One region of the Shewanella sp. 492 genome, then DNA from elsewhere that is predicted to be linked to it. Evidence: predicted binding sites of a transcription regulator. Region 1 holds the regulator's gene; the other holds the start of a gene.
The links. The regulator MetJ, encoded in region 1, represses methionine synthesis genes. The targets are predictions, from matches to a motif close to TAGACGTCTAGACGTCTA.
Positions count from the first base shown of each region.

Region 2: a site for MetJ is predicted at 2,216-2,233, ahead of msrA (peptide-methionine (S)-S-oxide reductase MsrA). Genes of this name have one in related genera too.

Region 1 covers NZ_CM181702.1:538,555-544,833, forward strand. The annotation lists gene AC5YBX_RS02425 (c-type cytochrome) at 1-92, opposite strand, end outside; gene traF (conjugal transfer protein TraF) at 707-1,693, shown strand; gene AC5YBX_RS02435 (sulfite exporter TauE/SafE family protein) at 1,749-2,477, opposite strand; gene metJ (met regulon transcriptional regulator MetJ) at 2,584-2,898, opposite strand; gene metB (cystathionine gamma-synthase) at 3,122-4,288, shown strand; gene AC5YBX_RS02450 (bifunctional aspartate kinase/homoserine dehydrogenase II) at 4,308-6,279, shown strand, end outside.
Region 2 covers NZ_CM181702.1:2,093,086-2,099,364, forward strand. The annotation lists gene AC5YBX_RS09375 (thiamine pyrophosphate-dependent dehydrogenase E1 component subunit alpha) at 1-766, opposite strand, end outside; gene astE (succinylglutamate desuccinylase) at 974-2,017, opposite strand; gene msrA (peptide-methionine (S)-S-oxide reductase MsrA) at 2,314-2,793, shown strand; gene AC5YBX_RS09390 (glutathione S-transferase family protein) at 3,092-3,748, opposite strand; gene AC5YBX_RS09395 (type II secretion system protein) at 4,238-4,750, opposite strand; partial or broken gene AC5YBX_RS09400 (transposase) at 4,907-5,206, shown strand; gene AC5YBX_RS09405 (hypothetical protein) at 5,508-6,035, opposite strand; gene AC5YBX_RS09410 (IS4 family transposase) at 6,167-6,279, shown strand, end outside.

The sequences.
Region 1 (6,279 bases):
TTCGGGTTACCGCCATCTACGGCATAAACTTGGGCGCCTAACGAGAATGTGAACATGATGCACGTTGCAATTTTTACTATGTTTTTCATCATCTTTCCTTAATCACCACCCGTGGTGATTTTTTATTAAACAAAGCGGGTGTTTGTTGTTAAAAAGTTTACTAAAGGAGTCGAGATGTGAGTTTGAGGTTGATCACCTTTACAATAAAAATCTAATTGATAAAAATATCATTGATATTAATCTAATTGATGTGATTTAAGTTTTTGTATTAAAAGCCTTTTGTTGTTTGTTGTTTTTGCAGGGATGAGGTGTTGGCTATCAATTACTGGTGGAGGTGAATCACACTTTAGTAGTTAAACATCTGCTAAATAATGGCTGTAATGTTAATGAACTTGTTATCGCTAACGCTGTGATTGTCGTCGAAAGGGGGCGTTATTTTTGGGAAATACGTCGCGATGGGCAGTATTTTGATCTTATCAGCCATAGTGGATTATCGAGCATATTTACGCAGCAGAGGCTGGGGGAGTAAAGGTTAAATACGGGCTAAATATCAGTATTTTTACTTGCCATATCATCTAGCACTTAAGAAATGAACTATCTTTAACAATCGAGCGTACTAATCTTTCAACACGCTTAAAATGACCATTATTCGGAGGGGGGAGAAAAGGGAATGAAGTGCCTTAGCATAATAGTGTTAATCACGCTGATGAGTCTCACTAGGTTTTCCTTTGCCGAGCAGCAATATGATGGTGTACATAACTCTGCCTTAAACAGTTCACACGTTGCCGTAAGTCATCAACATGGAGATCTCTTCAATCATCCTGTCTTGTCAGTGTTAGATGCGACTAAAGAGGCGCGGGGGATTGCATCGCCGCAAGCAGAGAGAACCTCTGCGACACAAGGTACATCGATTGTCTTGCCGACGGTGCAGATGCCAATGACACTGTTTCATAAGACTTATATCGAGGCGGTAGGTGTTGCAGATGCGATTCAAAGCAATTTAGACCATTTTGATGTTAACAATCCTGCAAATGTTTCAGAGTTAGGCTCTCTCGGGGCGTTGGTGTCGGGGGGAGTGTCTGATGTTGGCGTTGTATTGAGTTTTCCTCTATCAATTGTCAACATGCCAATATCGGTTGGGCTCTCGCCCAAAATACAGCGTATCGACACTTACAATTATGTAGTTAATGCGAATAACGTGACTTTTGATAGTGGTAATGATTCCCCCTATCGTAATGATGATACGGTATTTAATCTTGATGTTGGTGTGGTAATTAAGCCTTTTAATGGGCTAACCGTTGGCTTGTCTGGACGCAATTTAATCGACCCAAAACAACAGAGTGTAGAGTCATTAGGGCGGCAATTTACTTATCGAGTTGAGCCTTTATATACTGCTGGGGTGGCTTATGATTGGGCTGCACTTACCCTAACAAGTGATATCGATTTGAATGCTCATCAAGGTTTCGATGAAGTGGTTAGTACACAATATTGGCGCTTCGCAGGGGAGCTAAAAACCACGGATTGGTTGGCGTTACGTGTGGGTTATCGCCACAATTTAAACAATACCGCAATCGACCTGTATTCGGTTGGTACAGGCTTTAGTATTGGTCGCACCTTTAATCTGGACTTAACCGGGCTGTTTGGCAGTGATGATGCCATTGGGGGCGTGATCCGAACCTCATATCATTTTTAGTGATTATCTTGTTTGCTGATTTTTATTCCCTTTTACGGACACCTATTTGAGGTCGTTACGTTAGTTCTATAATCGATTTTACCGCTAAGATCAGCGCACTTGTACTGCACAATATCAGGGTAAGGCGTTGGGTTTTTTGTTTGTCGATGCCGCCGACAATACGATTAGCAACTACAAAGCCTAGCAGGACCGATGGTAGCAATAGCATTGAAAGATACAGATGACGCAGTGTGAGTAATCCACTGAAAGCCAAAATGATTAAGGCGATCATTGAGCTAAAGATGAAGAAGGCTGACAAGGCTGCGCGAAACTGTTTGGCGTCTTTTCCCGAGAGTAAAATAGCCATTGGCGGTCCACCAATGGCAGCGATATTACCAAAGATCCCCGACAATATGCCCGCCATAAAAAGATTACTGCGATTTATGGGGAGACGTAGCTTGAATAGGCTCAGAACCACGGCTAGAGCCACAATGATTGCAATGGCTAATCCCAATACTGGTTGTGGTGCTAGCAATAATAAGGTTGCGCCTAATATTCCGCCAGGGATACGCCCCAGTAAAGCATATTGTAAGCCGTTAAATTCCAGTGCGCGCCTCTCTCTTAGCAGGGTGAGTAAGGCGATAGAAAAGCCCATCATAATGACAGGTGCGGGCACTAGGCTTGGGTCGACGAGATAGAGTAACGGCGAGGCGACAACGGCTAAGCCAAAACCGATCAGGCTTTGGGTTAGGGCGCCAATAAAGATGATCAGCGACGCTAGGCCAAGGATCATGGGATCAATCATAAGTTCAGGCACTATACCACCAGGGGTTGCAGTGTGTTTAGACGTGATAAAGAGGAGGGATCGCAGTGCGATCCCTCTTTAGCAAAACAGGATAGGTAAAGTCGATTTACTCGACGTCTTCCCATTCGATGCCCATCTCAGTCATCAGCTTTTTCACTTCGGCTGGAATACTGTCGGGTTTGTCTTTTGACAAGTCATCATCATGGGGTAAAGGTTGGCCAGTATAAGCATGCAAAAAAGCTTCACAAAGCAATTCGCTGTTTGTAGCGTGGCGTAAGTTATTCACCTGACGACGAGTGCGTTCGTCGGTTAAAATCTTAAGCACCTTGAGGGGAATAGAGACAGTGATTTTTTTCACTTGCTCATTCTTCTTACCATGTTCAGCATAGGGGCTGATATAATCGCCATTCCACTCAGTCATTGACTCACCTGTTAATTCTCAAATTCGGGGCAGATTTTATACCCTTACCGGGTACAGTCAAATTATTGCCTCTAATTTTTGTTAATTGCAAATAGATTTCTACATGTTTGGACGTCTAAACGTCTAAATATGTTGACGCTACCGCTTGCCTTAGGTACATTTAGACGTCCAGACATCTCTAAAGTATAGATGACTGCCGCCGATTTAACTTTAGGAGTAAAAGATGACTGAGCGTAAATTAGCCACGGCAGCTGTGCGTGGGGGGATAGAATCCGATACCCAATATGGTGCCGTTGTACCGCCCATCTATTTGTCGACCAATTACTCCTTTGATGGCCATCAACAACCGAGAGATTTTGATTATAGCCGCTCGGGTAATCCGACTCGCTGTATTTTGGCTGACGCCATAGCGGAGCTCGAACGTGGCACGGCAGGCATAGTGACCTGCACTGGCATGGCGGCCATCACCTTAGTAACCAATTTACTGGGGCCCGATGATCTACTCGTGGTGCCGCACGATTGCTATGGCGGCAGCTATCGACTATTTACCCACCTCGCCAAGAAAGGGGCATTTAAACTGGCAGTGGTTGACCAAACGAATGCCGCTGCTTTGGCAGACGTTATTGCTCGCCAACCTAAAATGGTCTGGTTAGAAACCCCTTCGAACCCATTACTGCGCGTGGTCGATATCGCAGCGATTGCGAGCCAGAGCCATGAAGTGGGGGCGCTAGTGGTAGTCGATAACACCTTTTTATCGCCTATCTTGCAACAACCTCTGTTGCTCGGCGCTGACATAGTGATCCACTCAACGACTAAATATATCAACGGGCATAGCGATGTGGTCGGCGGCGCGGTTGTCGCTAAAGATGCTGAAGTGGGTGAGCTGTTACATTGGTGGTCTAATACCTTAGGGTTAACCGGCTCAGCCTTCGATAGCTATTTGACCCTACGCGGCTTAAGAACAATTGCGGTGAGAATGCGTCAGCATCAAGCCAACGCACAGCAGGTGTTGGCTTTGCTAACCCGTCATCGCGCCGTTGATAAGGTCTATTATCCTGGTTTGGCGGACCATCCAGGCCATGAGATCGCGTTAAAACAGCAAAAAGGTTTTGGTGCCATGCTCAGTTTTGAGTTAAAAGGTGGCGAAGCAGAGCTTATTGCCTTTTTAAATGCGTTAGAATACTTCTCTTTAGCCGAAAGCTTGGGTGGAGTAGAGAGCTTAGTGGCGGTTCCTGCTACCATGACCCACAGAGCGATGGAGCCAGCGGCTCGTTTAGAGGCAGGGGTGAAAGATACCCTTATTCGTTTATCTGTTGGGATTGAAGATGGTGACGATCTGGTGGCAGATATTCAAGCGGGTTTAGATGCGGCTATCGCGGTAAGTTGTTAAAGGTATTGAGGAGCAAAAAATGACACGATGTCATTTGCATAAATTTGGCGGTTCTAGTTTAGCGGATGCAGATTGTTACCGCCGTGTCGCTCATATATTACTCACCCATGGCCATAGCGATGATCTCATCGTGGTTTCTGCTGCGGGCAAGAGTACTAATTTTTTATATAAATTACTTGAGCTAACCGAGTCCGGTCTGTTGTGGCAAGAAGAGTTGCAAGTGTTGATCAGTTACCAGCAAAATCTGATCGAGCAACTGTTATCTAACGAACAGGCGCGCAGCTTGCGCGAGCGTCTATCGACCGATAAATCCCAACTCAGCACATTACTTTCTCTTGCCGATTTAACGGATTACCAACGCAATCAAGTGGTTAGTTTTGGCGAACGCTGGTCATCGCGTTTACTTGCCGCGCTGCTGCGTGAATCAGGCGTCGGGGCAGTCGATGTGGATGCGCGCACTTTATTAGTGGCCGATGAAGGGGCGGTACCGCAAATTCGCATAGGGCAATCAAAGCAAAAAGTGCAGGCGATGCTGAATGCTCACCCTAATGAACGCCTAGTGATCACCGGTTTTATCTGTGCTAATGATAAGGGCGATACCCTGTTGCTGGGCCGTAATGGTTCAGACTTTAGCGCCACCTTGCTGGCCAGCCTCGCCAATATTGAACGGGTGACCATTTGGACCGATGTGGAAGGGGTGTTTAATGCCGATCCCAATCGCATTAACGATGCACGCCTGCTCAAAAGCATGTCATTAACCGAGGCTAATCGCTTAGCCCATCTTGGTTCGCCGGTACTGCATAACCGTACCTTACAGCCACTGTTTGACACTAACGTGAGCCTAGCGGTGCGCTCGAGTTATGCGCCCCATACCGATTTTACGCTTATTGCGCCTAAGAGCTTATCGGCTAGCGCGCCCGTCGTTACTAGTCTACCTAGCGTGTCGTTGTTTAGCTTAAGCTTTAATGCCGAGCTGCCTCAATTATTAGAGTGTTTTGCTAAGGCAGGACTGGCTCCCTTGGCCTACTGGTCATCGGCGTCTGGCCTTGCAGAGCTAGCCTTTACCCACGAGAGTGAAAAACAAGCGCGGGCGATATTTGAAGTCAATACTCAAGCATTGGGGATCGATGCATTAGAGGTGCGACAAGACTTAGGTTTAGTGGCGTTGGTCAGTGCCGATGCTGCACTTTATCGCCGGGGTTTTTCACGCCTATTAAGCCGCGATGCTCACCCATTGTGTAACGATGGCCTAAGTTTGGTCACTTTGGTCCCTAAGGGGCAGGTGAACCTATTGACGCAAAAGGTACATCGTCGCTGCGCTGGCCCGCGTAAACGTATCGGAGTATTACTGCTGGGTATTGGTAATATTGGTGATGCGTGGATTGAGCTGTTTAAGCGGGCGAGACCGGTATTAAACAAGGAGCTTGAGGTCAGTCTCGAGTTAGTGGGATTACTGAGTTCCAAGCTGGCGCTATTAAGCGAGACCGATATCGATCTTAATCACTGGCAGCAGCAATTTAATGAGCAAGCAACCCCTTGGGATTACAGCCACCTGTTTGAACGATTACGCCATGTTGAATGTGATGAACTTATCGCGTTAGATATCAGTGCTAGCGCCGATTTAGCGTTGCAGTATCCAGCATTTTTTGCCCGTGGTATTCATATGGTTAGCGCCAATAAGCTGGCTGGCAGTGGGCCTTTACCTTTTTATCAAGAATTAAAACAGCAGCTGGATAATCGTCGACTTTTTTGGCGCTACAATGCCAGTTGTGGTGCGGGATTACCCGTGCAACATGCCCTAAATGATTTACATAACAGTGGCGACGCCATCGAAGCGGTGGGGGGGATTTTTTCCGGCACCTTATGCTGGTTGTTTGAACATTTCGATGGTACTAAACCCTTCTCTGAATTGGTGCTGCAGGCTAAGGCGCTTGGGCTGACAGAGCCCGATCCGCGTGACGATCTGTCGGGGCGAGATATGCAGCGTAAAT
Region 2 (6,279 bases), 1.6 Mb from region 1:
CAAGCACAGCTAACATGTCGTTACCATCTACGCGTATGGTGTGCATACCATAGCCCACCCCTCGGCTAGCAATACCATTGCCGGCAAACTGCTCACTGGTCGGCGTTGAGATGGCATAGCCGTTGTTACGACAGAAAAAAATCGTCGGCGACTTGAGCACGGCGGCCATATTCAATCCGGCGTGAAAATCTCCTTCAGAGGCGGCACCTTCACCGAAATAACAGATAGCAACATTACGTTTACCCTGCATTTTAAGGCTATAACCGACCCCAGTGGCTTGTGGTATTTGCGTCGCCAGTGGCGATGAAATGGTTTGATAATGTAAGGCACTGCTACCATAGTGAATCGGCATTTGACGGCCTTTGCCCAGATCTTTTTCATTACTGAACATCTGGTTCATAAACTGCTCGGTGGTAAATCCACGGTAACGCAGCGCGGCATGCTCACGGTATTGCGCTAAGATAACATCTTCATCATCGAGCGCCGCGACGCTGCCAACGATAGAGGCTTCTTCACCGGTGCAAGTCATGTAGAAGCTGATGCGGCCCTGACGCTGTGCACCTAACATACGTTCGTCGAGTACTCGGGTGAATACGCACGTGTCATGAATTTTTTCAGCTAAGGCTTGGTCAATCACAGGTAATACCGCTTCTTCAAACGTGGTGCCGTCTGCTTGAAGGATCTTTAACATCGGGATTGACAGCGAATCCTTATCAAGAAAGCTGACCCTATGGACAGTTTCTGTCGTGCTCTTAGTGTTGCTCATACTATTCTCTTATCAGCTGAGTTTTCTTGTTATTTATTTGCCAGCGATTAAGCGTAACACTTAATCACTGGCCATTATTATGCTTCACACGTGAGGTTTAAATTACGTTAACGTAAACTACCTATCAAGCCCAACATGTTTAAAGGGGATAACTAGCATCTAACATTGATGTATATATAGCTTTACAATCCTTAGCGCGCTAAGGCTTTAGTCAACCCGATAATCCGCTGCGGGCACCAAACAGAGCACCGTTCTTTGCCCAACGGGCACATTGGCATTAGGAAACACGATAGACTCGAATGCAGCATCGACCTTAACCTCTGCCCCCCCCTCTTTAGCTAACACATAACCTTTAGGAAACGCGGTAAAGTTCTCCACGTCATTGGCAAACGTAAACTCAAAATCATCATAACCCTTATTGATAGAGCGATTAACTTGATAGAGGTTTAGCTGGCTAGGATCGAATGCAGGTAATGCCAAAGGCTCACCTTTAATTAATTGAATTAGCATTGTTTTGAGCGCAATAAAGCGTGTCATATCATTTTGGCCCATCGGCATAACCTTGCCAAGTTCGATAGTAAACGCATGGGCTTGATAATTATGAGCAGAAAAATAACTAAAGGTGGTGGTTGGCTCATGGTGAAATAACACTGTTTTAATACCACAAGCGGCTAAAAACATCAGTTGTTCACCACTATAAGGCGCACCTTGACGGTAGGGATAAATGGCAAATTTTTCATGCTTGGAGCCGCGAATAGCGGTGTGTAGGTCGTAGTGATATCGCGGCGAGTTAGGCTGACCGCCAGTAAAGAAGCGATCGACATAACGTTCAAGCTTCTTGGCTCTCACACGCTCGGCGTTGATGAGTCCTTGCCCACTGGAGTGCGCCCCACTAAAAAGCCGGTTAAGGTTTTCTTCGACAAAACGGGTGCCATTTAAAATAGCCGCAGGGTTACCAATTAAAAAGAGTAACCTTTGCTGCGTGATGATTTGACCGCTGAGCAACTGAGTGATCAGCGTGTTACACAGTTCAATGGGCGCGGTTTCATTACCGTGTATGGCACTGGACAATACAATATTTTTGACTGGTGCATCGCCGCAAGATAAAGGCTCAAATGCAATCACGCCGGTATCCCAAACATGTACGCGGGTATGTTCACCTATGGTAAAGGTCAACGGCTCTGGGATAGATTTTGGATTTGCGAGGGTAAATTGCAAAAAGTCATTCGACAGATTTAGTGCTTGTGGCACACAAAACTCCTTACATTATTCATACCTTACAGATCATGTTGATCTGCTGTAATAGGCATGACTCCTTGGATTTATTAGTATTATGTTTATCAAGGGCTGATAGTACCATTTAACGGATCAGACAGCCATTTGTCACCACATAATAACTCAGTAACCGATAAATTAAGCTTGCATTCTCATTCAAGCCACCACACAATAAAGCCATCTAGACGTCTATTTTAGTTGTAAGGTGATGCTAAGCGCTTCATCCTCTACCGGTGAATAGGCATATCAATTAAAAGTCATGAGGTGTACAAATGGCTATAGCCACATTTGGTGCTGGTTGTTTTTGGGGTGTTGAGTACTTTTTCAGACAAATTGAAGGGGTGACAGCAGCAAGCTGTGGTTATATGGGCGGTGACGATAAGCGCACCACTTACGAGCAAGTCAAACAAGGTAATAGCGGTCACGCTGAAGTGGTTCAAGTTGAATATGACGAACACCAAGTTAGTTACCAACAACTGTTAGCCGTATTTTGGTCTAATCACAACCCGACCATGCTCAACATGCAAGGCGGTGACATAGGCCATCAATATCGCAGCGCGATCTTTTTTTACGATCAGCAGCAAAAAGCGGCCGCTGAGCAATCGAAACTTGCCTTAGCGCGAAGCGGAAAATGGGGGGAGCGCCAAATTGTCACAGAAATCGTGCCAGCGATGCCGTTTCACCGCGCCGAAGAGTATCACCAAAACTACTTAGAAAAGAATAAGCTACCCAGTTGTCACTTGACCTATTAAGTAGCCGTTAATCGCAGTATTTAGCCTGCTCTGCTATTCTTAGAGCCACTTTCAGTAAGTTACTCTTGATCGGAGCAGCGAGATAGTACGTTTGTTTTATCCAAAAAAAGCGGCTGCTAACCTATTAGGTTATTAGCCGCTTTTTGGTCTCATCTGTAAGGCAATTCAATCAGTTATCCATCATGGCCATTTATGTAACGGCCTAACCTATACTGCAGCCTACCTAATGTTAGGATCACGCGGGCTAACTAAGCCTTAGTTGCGCCCTGCACCAGCAAAAGCTAGAGCAGAGTTATCACTAGGCCGTTATTTTGGCAATGATGGTTTGCTCTGCCGGTAACAAGGCTTGCATCGATGCACGCGCCTTAACCCGTAAATATAAGGCACTCAAATATGGCCAGCGCGCCGCATCTATCGTCTCACCAGCGTGCTCCATATTCACCATCTGACAACTGAAAGCCAGATCGGCTAAGGTGAGCTTTCCCGCGACAAAATAATCATTACCCGCTAACTGCTGTTCGAGGTAATCGAAATGGCTCGGTAATTTTTCTGTCAGCGTTAATTGCACAGCGGCTTCGTCACACTCTTTACCCATGCTTTTTTGGATAATGCGTTGTGAAAAAACGCTAAAGGTGGTTAATGGTGCCAACTCATCATCGGCATATTTAGCTAACCAGCGCACTCGCGCATTTTGCTCGGCATTGTCGCCGAGCAAGCTTGTTGCTTGCGGATATTGCTCTTCAAGGTATTGGCAGATCACACTCGAATCTGCCAAGGTGAAATCACCATCTTTAATAGCAGGAATACGGTTAAGCGGGCTTATCTCTTTATACCAAGACGGCTGATCAAACGGCGAAATTATCTCTAATTGATAATCCAGCGCCTTTTCGGCCAAGCACAAACATACTTTACGCACAAAAGGCGACAGCGGCACACCATAGACTATCAGACTCATCGTAAACCCTCAGTTAATTTAGAATTAGTTAATTTAAAAACGAGCCATGCTATACACCTTAAGCTACGAACACAAGGCCCAGTAATCACATCGGCTTCACCACTAAAATAACAAACAGCCATATCTTTTGGTGCATCTTCAAATTGGATGGGAGAAGCCTTAATCCTAAACCGTATAACGCCGCATTAAAGTGTAAGAGCCCCCCACAAAGGTACGGCAAACGGCACGGCTACAACAATAATAAAAGGTCTTAGGTACACGTTTGAGTTTAGCCAGAGAGCGGCATAAAACCTCCTGATTTCATGCTCAATCAAAGCTTAGTCGGAGGCTAATGTCTATGTCATTAACTATGGATATCGGTTTTTATGTGGAATGGGATCCCACGCCACTATTTAAAACGAAGCTTAAAAATGATTAAAGTAAAGAGTAAAATCCGAGCTGAGTGGCCGTCATAATAGATTAACACTGACTAGCGCTAGCTAAATAGGCCTAACAACCTGAGGTGACTTGCTCATAATTTGGCGTTTTATAATGCTCTTGGCTGAAACCATACTTGAGATAACATTTAGAATCGACCATCTCTTGTATGCTAGTTGCGCCAAACGCCGGCGCACCTCTTGGGGTGAAATAGGCTTGAGCATAAACGCCAGAAGAAGCTAACACGGTCCAGTCAGCTTCATCAATGTTCATGACTTGATAGATATTCCACTTGGTTGCCTGGATACGACCATAATGCAGGCTGACCTTTTTGCCATTGATGATCAGTGATGAATCCACTTGATTATGGATATCGTTGAAAGCCAGCTCTTCCTTACCTTCGAGTGCGGCTTTAGAAAATACCAATTTATTAGCGGTTTTCAATTCGCCCTCCATATCTTGAATCTCTACGATTAAGACCTCACTTGTCACGCCAATAAATTTAGGAACAGCGACCACGGCTAAAATGCCAAGAACAATGATCACAACAACAAGCTCAATAAGGGTAAATCCTGATGATTTCATAATAAGACTCATTTTAGGTGGCATTATTAACTAGGGTGTTAGGTTACTACGGCGTTATCGATAAGTTTAAATTGATTTTAGTTGATTTTAGTTGATTTTAGTTGATTTTAGATAATTTTACCTAAGCAAAAAGGTATCTAGGAAACCAGTGGCGATTCAAATAAAGTGCGTACCTTACCCGCGATAGAGTTCCTATGGTTTGTGCTTCAGCATGTTTTGCCCAAAGGGTTACGCCGAGTACGAGATTATGGATTACTTAGCGGGAACTTCTGCAAACTGAGGCAACAAATACAGTTGATGATCGTTGTCGCAGGGGCGGTATTTCCCCTAGTCGAAGAGGCAAAACGCATTGCGGCAATACAGCCTTGTTCTTGCTGCCAGCAGCCGATGACATTTATGGGCGTACATGGAAAAAAGCAGGGGCGACTGACAAGCTTTCATAGCCAGAGCACTTAGCAATCTAACGCTACTGTTTAAGCGGTAAGATAACAGGATTTTGAAATTTTAGATCTCTAGAAGTGAAACGCAGGTGGTGATTAAGCTTTTGAAACTATAGACTTACTTATTGGCTGTCGGTGCTAAGGGATAGCTATGGCTAGCCAAAAGTGTAAATTAAGCTCCCCGACCTAAACCAGCGTGAGATCTCACGCCGCTATTTACTATATAAAGGTATCACTTCCTACAAACCCGGGCTTGTTCAACACTCGGGATAAGGACGCGGCTACGCGCGGCCTATCCTTATTTGTTATGTTTCGCCCTACAACGACTCACCAACTTCCCAAACGCACGCTACACAAGATACAGGTTTAACATATCTATTTTGTTTAGTATCGAACGTTACTTTATGAAGTGACTTTACTTGATAATTTGGTAGACATTCAATATGCGCTTGGCGACCATCGTCAGGTAATTGATAGTTAAATACGTCAACTAAAGCGCAAAATAATCGAATACACTTTTTTTCTTTGATTCGACCAAGTTTTTCAATGTCATTTTGATAGGCTGTAGTTGTATCTCGCAACTTAAATTCAATCGCTATTGTATAACCAGAATCCAATTTAAAAACTAAATCGGTGGGTCCGCCATTTTTAAGATCGTATTCCCTATACCATTCAACTTTTGTTTCACCAAAGATATTCTTTGACTCTTTGACAATCGCCTTACCGCATTCATATGCAAAAGCTAATTCAGGCATATGAAATATACCCTGTTCTATATCAGATAGTTCTCTATTTTCACTCTCAGCCACAGAGCAGATTATCTGAGCAATACGATTAATATCCATAATTCCCCTTTCAGAAACATAACGCCCGGCTCTAGGGAATCCCCAGATAATTCCTTTTACAATCAATTAGTAGACACGCATGGTGCTGTTTGATCTAATCAATTTCGCCAAAAACAAACTAGAACAACACCATGCGTGACATTACAATACTACATGACTCTCTTAGCAATCAATGCTCTTCCATCCACAAAAAACGTCTTAATTCTCTTATGGTTGCCACTAAATCATTACTAGATGGTGATCA